Regions from separate parts of the Streptomyces sp. NPDC085900 genome, predicted to be linked through region 1. Evidence: riboswitches for the same ligand, from Rfam matches in the RefSeq annotation. Region 1 holds a riboswitch; each other region holds the start of a gene.

Region 1 (2,248 bases):
GCGTCGGCCGTGTTGCCGTAGTCGGGCTGGGGCTTGGCGCCGGGCAGCGCGGTGGTGAGGTGGCCGCTCTTGGCGAGGGTCTTGGCGAGCCAGGCGGCGCCGTTGTCCGCGGCGGGCAGGTGGTCGGAGTCGCTGTCGGGGTCCGTGCAGCCGGCGGGCGCGTCGGTGTCGTCCTGCCTGCTGCCCGCGACCGTCTCGCCGAACAGGCCCAGCACGGCCGCCGCGGTGGCGTCGGCGTTCGCCGCGAGCTTGCCCTTCTTGTCGGGCTGGTAGGCGAAGGCGCCCGCGTCGGGGCCGTCGCAGGGCAGCGCGAGGCCGCGCAGGGCGTCGAAGGGGGACTTGCCGTCCTTGCGGAGGTTCGGCACGGTCACGCCGCCCTGGGCCAGGGCGCCGATCACGACGGACGTCGAGTTCGCGTCACTGGCGCCGCCGGCGGTGAACCCCCAGCCGCCGTCCTTGTTCTGCACCGACTTCAGCCAGGTGACGGCCTTTCGCACCCGGCCGTCGTGACCGCCGATCTCGGCCAGGGCCTGGACCGCGGCCGCCGTGCTGTTGGTGTCGGCCTTGCAGGGCGCGCCGGCGGTGGCGCGGTAGGCGGCGAAGGAGCCGTCGCCGCACTGCTGCCGGGCCAGCCAGGCCACGGCCGCGTCGGCCGGCTCGACACCGGCGGTGCGCTGCGCGAGCAGGGCGAGCGACTGGCGCCAGACGCCGTCGTAGGTCGGGTCGGAGGTGCCGTAGAGGCCGGCGGGGAGCGATGCCGAGGGAGACGGCGAGGCGGCGACAGCGGGGGTCGCACCGCCGAGTACGGCTGCGGCGGCCAGCGCCGCGGCGCTGTGACGGATGACGTTCATGATCGGCTGCTGCCTCTCCCTGGGGAGCCTGACAGCAGCACGGGACAGCCCCGGGCGGCTCGGCTCCGTATACCTCGACGGTGCCGTGTGGCGGCGGGGTGCCGACACACCTGAGCCGGTCACGATCCGTGCGGGGCACTCCGGCTGGCCGGTCCGGGTCGGACCGGGTCACGGTTGCGGGTCAGCGCCGGATTCGCACCGGCTTTCCCCCGTACGGGTGATGACGACCCCGACACTGTACCCGCGGGTCAGGAGCGACCTGAGAGGTGGCTGTGCGTGACGGAGGTCACTGGTGCCGGTGCCGTGAACTGCCCGGTCCCGGTGTCTTTCTGTCGCCGTCAGCCCACGACGGCCACCGCGTCCACCTCGACCAGCACCCCCTCCCGCACCAGGCGTGCCACGACGGTCGTCCGGGCCGGAAGCGGGTCGCAGTCGGCGAAGAACTCCCGGTAGACGGTGTTGAACTCGGCGAAGTGGGCGCGGTCGGCCAGATAGCAGGTGCAGCGCACGATCGAGCGGCGGTCGCCGACCACGGCCTCGACATTGGCCAGCACCCGGCGCGCCTGGTCGGCGAAGGCGGCCGGCATCTCGTGGGTGACCGGATGCAGGGGCCCCTGGCCGGAGGTGAACAGGAAAGGGCCGGTGCGCACGCCCTGTGACAGCGGCGGTTCGGTGCCGTCGGAGAAGCGGACGTAGGGCGCGGCGTCGGTGTGCACGCGCTGCGGGTCGCCGCCGAAGGGCAGGACGAGGGTGCGGGTGGCGAGCCGCCAGGTACCGTCGGCGGCCCTGCGGAAGGCGTCCTCGTAGTGGCCCACCTGGTACGGCGGCCCGGCGGGCAGGATGCCGCCCGGGTGGCCGTCGCTGCGGTACGTCGTGAAGTACGAGGTCGCCGTGGCCGTGTCCGGGCCGGTCACGGTGACCCGGATGTTGGACATGACGCGGCGCGAGAGCCGGTGGGCGGGACGGGCGCCGAAGTACGTCCGCAGGGCGTCCCGTCCCTCGATCCGCCGTTGTCCCTCGGGCCACTGCCAGACGCCGTCCTCGGTGAACAGCTCGGCCACGGTGGCGGGTTCACCGAGATCGAGTCGGTGGACGAAGTCGAGGATCAGGCGTTCGCAGGCGCGCTCGGCGAGAAGGTTCTCCATGAACACGTATTCATACGCGGTCGACGGCCGTGTACGTCACCGAATTCATGCGCGGTCGACGGCCACGTACGTCACCGGATCGCTCCCCGGCACCGCCTCCGCCCGGCCCAGCTTCACCAGCCGTCGCAGATGCGCCTCCGCTTCTGAGACGGCGATGTTCCGCGAACCGTAGGGGATTTGCTCCCAGGGCCGGTTCCACTCCATGCGCTCGGCGAGCTGCCAGGGGGTGAGGGGTGCGGCGAGCAGGCCCAG
Region 2 (2,248 bases), on a different contig from region 1:
CGGCCACGCCCTCCACGACCCCGTCCACCCCGGCCGGGGAGAGCCCCACCCCGACGCCGAGCGCCTCGGAGTCGACGCCGGACACCCCCGTGGCGTCCGCGTCCACCAGCGTCCCGGCGGCCACGCCGAACGGCGGCGGTGGCGACCTCGCCGAGACCGGCGGCGGCAGCGACTCCGGCATGATCGCCGGCGGCGCGGCGGTCCTGCTGGCCGGCGGCGCGGCGATCGTCGTCGCGAGCCGACGCCGGCGCGGCGCCCGCTCCTGAACCACTCCCGAACGACGGACGCCCCGGGGATCCCCCGCTCCGGGGCGTCCGTCACGTCCGCACGCCGTCAGCTCGCGTCGGCCGCACAGTGCTTGAGCAGCAGCCGTACGTCCTCGTCGACGACCCGGTAGCGCACGACCCGCCCCTCCTTCTCCCCGGCGACCGCACCGGCCGCGCGCAGCAGCCGCAGCGCCTGGGAGACGGCCGGGTCGTTCATGCCGGTCGCGATCGCCAGGTCGGACACGGCCAGCGGCCCCGTGCGGTGCAACGCGAGCAGCAGGGCCAGCCGCTTGGGGTCGGCGAGCAGGGAGAAGCGGTCGGCCCAGGCGCGGACATGGGCCTCGTCACCGATGGCGGCGATGGCGTCGCACACCCGGTGGCCGTCGATGGTGCGACGGTCTGCGCGGTCGGCCGGGACGAGATGCATGGAGTCATCCTCGCAGCCCCATATGTGATCTTGAATACCTGCGCAGGTACGCAGCTATGCAGGGATACGTGCGGTCGCCTACGGTGAGCGGGCCGTGGCGTTCGGGAATCCGGTGCGATACCGGAGCGGCCCTCGCCACTGAAATCGGGGAGTCCCCGTCCCGCGTCCCGCAAGGGACAGCCACTGGTCGTCTCACGACGGCTGGGAAGGCAGGGATGACGGACGCACGACCCGTAAGCCAGGAGACCGGCCACGGCAGCTCACGAAAGATCCACGAGGTGCTGGAGCTGATCGCATGACCCTGCCTGAGATCAAGGACGTCTCCTTCCGCTGGCGGCGCGAGGACACCGTCAAGACCGCCGGACTGGTGGCGGTGATCGCCGCCCTTCACATCGTCGCCTTCGGAATCCTCTTCCTCCTGGTGGTCCCCGGCCACTACGAGGTCGGCTCCAAGGCCTTCGGCATCGGCCTGGGCATCACCGCCTACACACTGGGCGTGCGGCACGCCTTCGACGCCGACCACATCGCCGCGATCGACAACACCACCCGCAAGCTGATGGCCGACGGCAAACGGCCGGTGTCCGTCGGGTTCTGGTTCGCGCTGGGGCACTCGAGCGTGGTGATCGTGCTGGCCGTGATGATCGCGGCGGGCACGCAGCTCGCCGACAAGGTGACCAACCAGAACTCCGGCACCCACCAGGTCCTCGGCTTCCTGGGGACCACGGTCGCCGGTGCCTTCCTCTACCTGATCGCCGCGCTCAACCTGGTGGCCCTGGTCGGCATCGTGCGCGTGTTCCGGGCGATGCGGGCGGGGACGTACGACGAGAACGAGCTCCAACGGCACCTCGACTCCCGCGGTTTCATGAACCGCTTCCTCGGCCGTCTCACCCGGTCCATCAGCCGCCCCGGCCAGATGTACCCGGTCGGCTTCCTGTTCGGGCTCGGCTTCGAGACGGCCACCGAGGTCACCCTCATGGTCATGGCGGGCTCCGGAGCGGCGGCGGGCCTTCCCTGGTACGCGATCCTCTGCCTGCCCCTCCTCTTCACCGCGGGGATGTGCCTGTTCGACACGCTCGACGGCACGTTCATGAACTTCGCCTACCAGTGGGCGTTCTCCAACCCGGTCCGCAAGGTCTTCTACAACCTCACCATCACCGGCCTGTCCATCGTGGTCGCCTTCTTCATCGGCACGATGGAACTCGCGGGCCTGGACGTCGGCAACATCGGCTACGTCATCGTCGCCCTGTTCATCATCGTGTGGGCGGCCGCACTGGCCTACTGGCGCCTGGCGAAGGTGGAACAGCGCTGGACGGCACGGGCGGCCGAAGCGGACTAGGACCGCTCGACGGTAGCCAGATACAACTTCACGAACCGCTCCACGTCCACGTCCAACGCCACATCGACCAGGGCCTGTTCACGGGCGCCCTCATGGTGCTCGGCCTCGCCGGGCCGAGGGCGCCGGTCGACGATCGTCTGCCCTCGCGTCGCCCCCGGCGCGAGGGAGACCTCGACGGGGAGCAGCCGCGTGCCGATCCCCGCCGGATCGACGACAGCG
Region 3 (2,248 bases), on a different contig from region 1:
GTACGACAAGGTCCCGCCCAGGCGCACCCCGAGCGCTCCCGCGAACGAGGCCTCCACCGGACCGGCGTTGGGGCTCGGGTGCCGGCCGGCGTCGGCGCGCCAGGCCCGTACCGCCCCCGCCGGGTCGCCCCCGGCGACCGTCGCGAGCCCGGCCGTCAGCCTGGCCCCCGGCCAGCCGGCGACGTCGTCCAGCCGCGCCGAGGCCCATCCGTAGCGCCGGTACCGGGCCGAGCGGTGCCCGACCATGGCGTCCAGCGTGTTCACGGCCCGGAAGCCCAGCAGCCCCGGCACACCGCCGACGGCGCCCCACACCAGCGCCCCGACCACCGCGTCGGAGGTGTTCTCGGCGACCGACTCCACCACGGCCCGCGCGATCCCGTCGGCGTCCAGCGCCTGTGGGTCCCGCCCGCACAGATGCGGCAGCCGCGCCCGCGCGGCCTCGACGTCCCCGGCCTGAAGGGCCCGCCCGACGGTCCGGGCCTCGCGCGCGAGCGAAGTCCCGCCGACCACAGCCCAGGTGGCGGCGGCGGTCAGCGCGACGGAAGCGGTCCGGGAGGAACGTACGAGCGACTGTGCCGCGGCACCGAGGGCCACGGCACCGCCCACGCACACGGCGGTGTGCAGCGCGCCCCACCCTCGGTGGTCGCGCCACAGCACTCTTTCCACGGCGCCGGCGGCACGCCCGAACACGGCGACCGGATGCCCGCGGCGGGGATCGCCGAGGAGCTGGTCACCGAGGAGTCCGGCGGCGGCGCCGTACGCGAAGACGCGATCGGCCCGCACCGGCTCAGCCCGCCACGGGGTCGGGCAGGGCTCGGTGGATGAACCTCAACAGGCAGCCGCGCATGGCGATATGTCCTCACTCAGGGTGTCCACGCCCTGGTTCGACGAGACCGGCGGTGGGAGTTCCTGGCTTCCGGGGGATTGCTACCCCGGTGACAGTGGCGGGACCGCGCCGGAATCTCACCGGCTTCCTCCCTTGCCGCCGTACATGGCTCCGGAAGTCCACCATGCGCCCGTACGGCAGTCAACTTGCCGTTGACCTGCGGCGCGGGAGTGTGCTGAGGCCCACACGCAGGGGGTCGCCGGGGTCACCGGAACGCGTGATGCCGGGACGGATCACCGTCCCGGCATCACAGGTGCGTTCGAGGCTCAGGCCTTGTTCATGATCAGCGAGATTCCGTACGCGACGGCCGCCGCGCATCCCGCGAAGGCCACGTAGGCCCCGGTCGCGGCGAGAGCCGCCGAGTTGCCCTCGGCCACGGCCCGTTCGCGGCGGGCCAGGCCCATCACGCCGAGGGTGAACAGGGCGACGAGACCCACGGTGACCGCGAGGCTGACGCCGAAGACGGAGCCCAGAGCTGCCCAGTCGATCTTCATGCTGCTGATTCCTTCGTTACCTGATGCTCGAGACTCAGACGGCGGCCGGCGGGGCCGCCGGCTCCGTGGTCGTGGTCGTGGCCGGCGCCGAGATGGTGGCCGTCAGCTCCTCGCTGACGGTGCCCGCGGGCGGCGGGGTCACGGCGGCGATGGCCGTGGTCACCACGCCGGGCGGTTCCTCGGTCTCGTTGACGTTGGACGCGTCGACGACCTCGCGGCGCGAGAGCTTCCAGATCGCGGCGCTCGCGGCGACCAGGAAGACGGCGACGAGGGCGGTGCCCCAGTCCCCGAGATCCGTCACGGACTCGGCGCCCGCGCCGACGAGCGCGGCGGCCGGGAGGGTGAGGACCCAGGCGACCAGCATGCGGGTCGCGGTCGACCAGCGCACCACACCGCCCTTGCGGCCCAGGCCCGCGCCCATCACCGAGCCGGAGACGACGTGCGTGGTGGAGAGCGAGAAGCCGAGGTGCGAGGAGGCCAGGATCGCCGTGGCGGCGCTGGTCTGGGCGGCGAAGCCCTGCTGCGGCTGCAGCTCGGTCAGGCCCTTGCCCATCGTGCGGATGATGCGCCAGCCGCCGATGTAGGTGCCGAGCGCGATGGCGAGACCGGCGGAGAGGATGACCCAGGTGGGCGGGTCGGCGTCCGGGGCGACGACTCCGCCGGCGACCAGGGCGAGGGTGATGATGCCCATCGTCTTCTGCGCGTCGTTCGTGCCGTGCGCCAGGGAGACCAGTCCGGCGGAGGCGACCTGCCCGGCGCGGTAGCCCTTGGCGGCGGCCTTGCCCTCGGCCTTCTTGTCCAGGGTGTAGGAGAACCGCGTCGCGAGGAGCGCGGCGAGACCGGCGACGATCGGGGCGGCGAGCGCCGG

The links. A riboswitch is a leader RNA that binds a small molecule or an ion and turns the genes downstream of it on or off. The one in region 1 is predicted to bind cobalamin.
Region 2: linked by a shared signal. The riboswitch ahead of ACIGDI_RS32350 (HoxN/HupN/NixA family nickel/cobalt transporter) and the one ahead of ACIGDI_RS03635 (prenyltransferase/squalene oxidase repeat-containing protein) in region 1 are both predicted to bind cobalamin.
Region 3: linked by a shared signal. The riboswitch ahead of ACIGDI_RS36975 (cobalamin biosynthesis protein) and the one ahead of ACIGDI_RS03635 (prenyltransferase/squalene oxidase repeat-containing protein) in region 1 are both predicted to bind cobalamin.

What each region holds. Positions count from the first base shown of each region.
Region 1 is NZ_JBITSP010000001.1:815,419-817,666, forward strand. It holds gene ACIGDI_RS03635 (prenyltransferase/squalene oxidase repeat-containing protein) at 1-851, opposite strand, end outside; cobalamin riboswitch at 963-1,104, opposite strand; gene ACIGDI_RS03640 (RidA family protein) at 1,190-1,567, opposite strand; partial or broken gene ACIGDI_RS03645 (nuclear transport factor 2 family protein) at 1,565-1,996, opposite strand; gene ACIGDI_RS03650 (MBL fold metallo-hydrolase) at 2,042-2,248, opposite strand, start outside.
Region 2 is NZ_JBITSP010000011.1:116,759-119,006, reverse strand. It holds gene ACIGDI_RS32360 (LAETG motif-containing sortase-dependent surface protein) at 1-266, shown strand, start outside; gene ACIGDI_RS32355 (metalloregulator ArsR/SmtB family transcription factor) at 334-693, opposite strand; cobalamin riboswitch at 748-963, shown strand; gene ACIGDI_RS32350 (HoxN/HupN/NixA family nickel/cobalt transporter) at 989-2,029, shown strand; gene ACIGDI_RS32345 (nucleoside hydrolase) at 2,026-2,248, opposite strand, start outside.
Region 3 is NZ_JBITSP010000014.1:168,700-170,947, forward strand. It holds gene ACIGDI_RS36975 (cobalamin biosynthesis protein) at 1-783, opposite strand, end outside; cobalamin riboswitch at 884-1,025, opposite strand; gene ACIGDI_RS36980 (hypothetical protein) at 1,153-1,380, opposite strand; gene ACIGDI_RS36985 (inorganic phosphate transporter) at 1,415-2,248, opposite strand, start outside.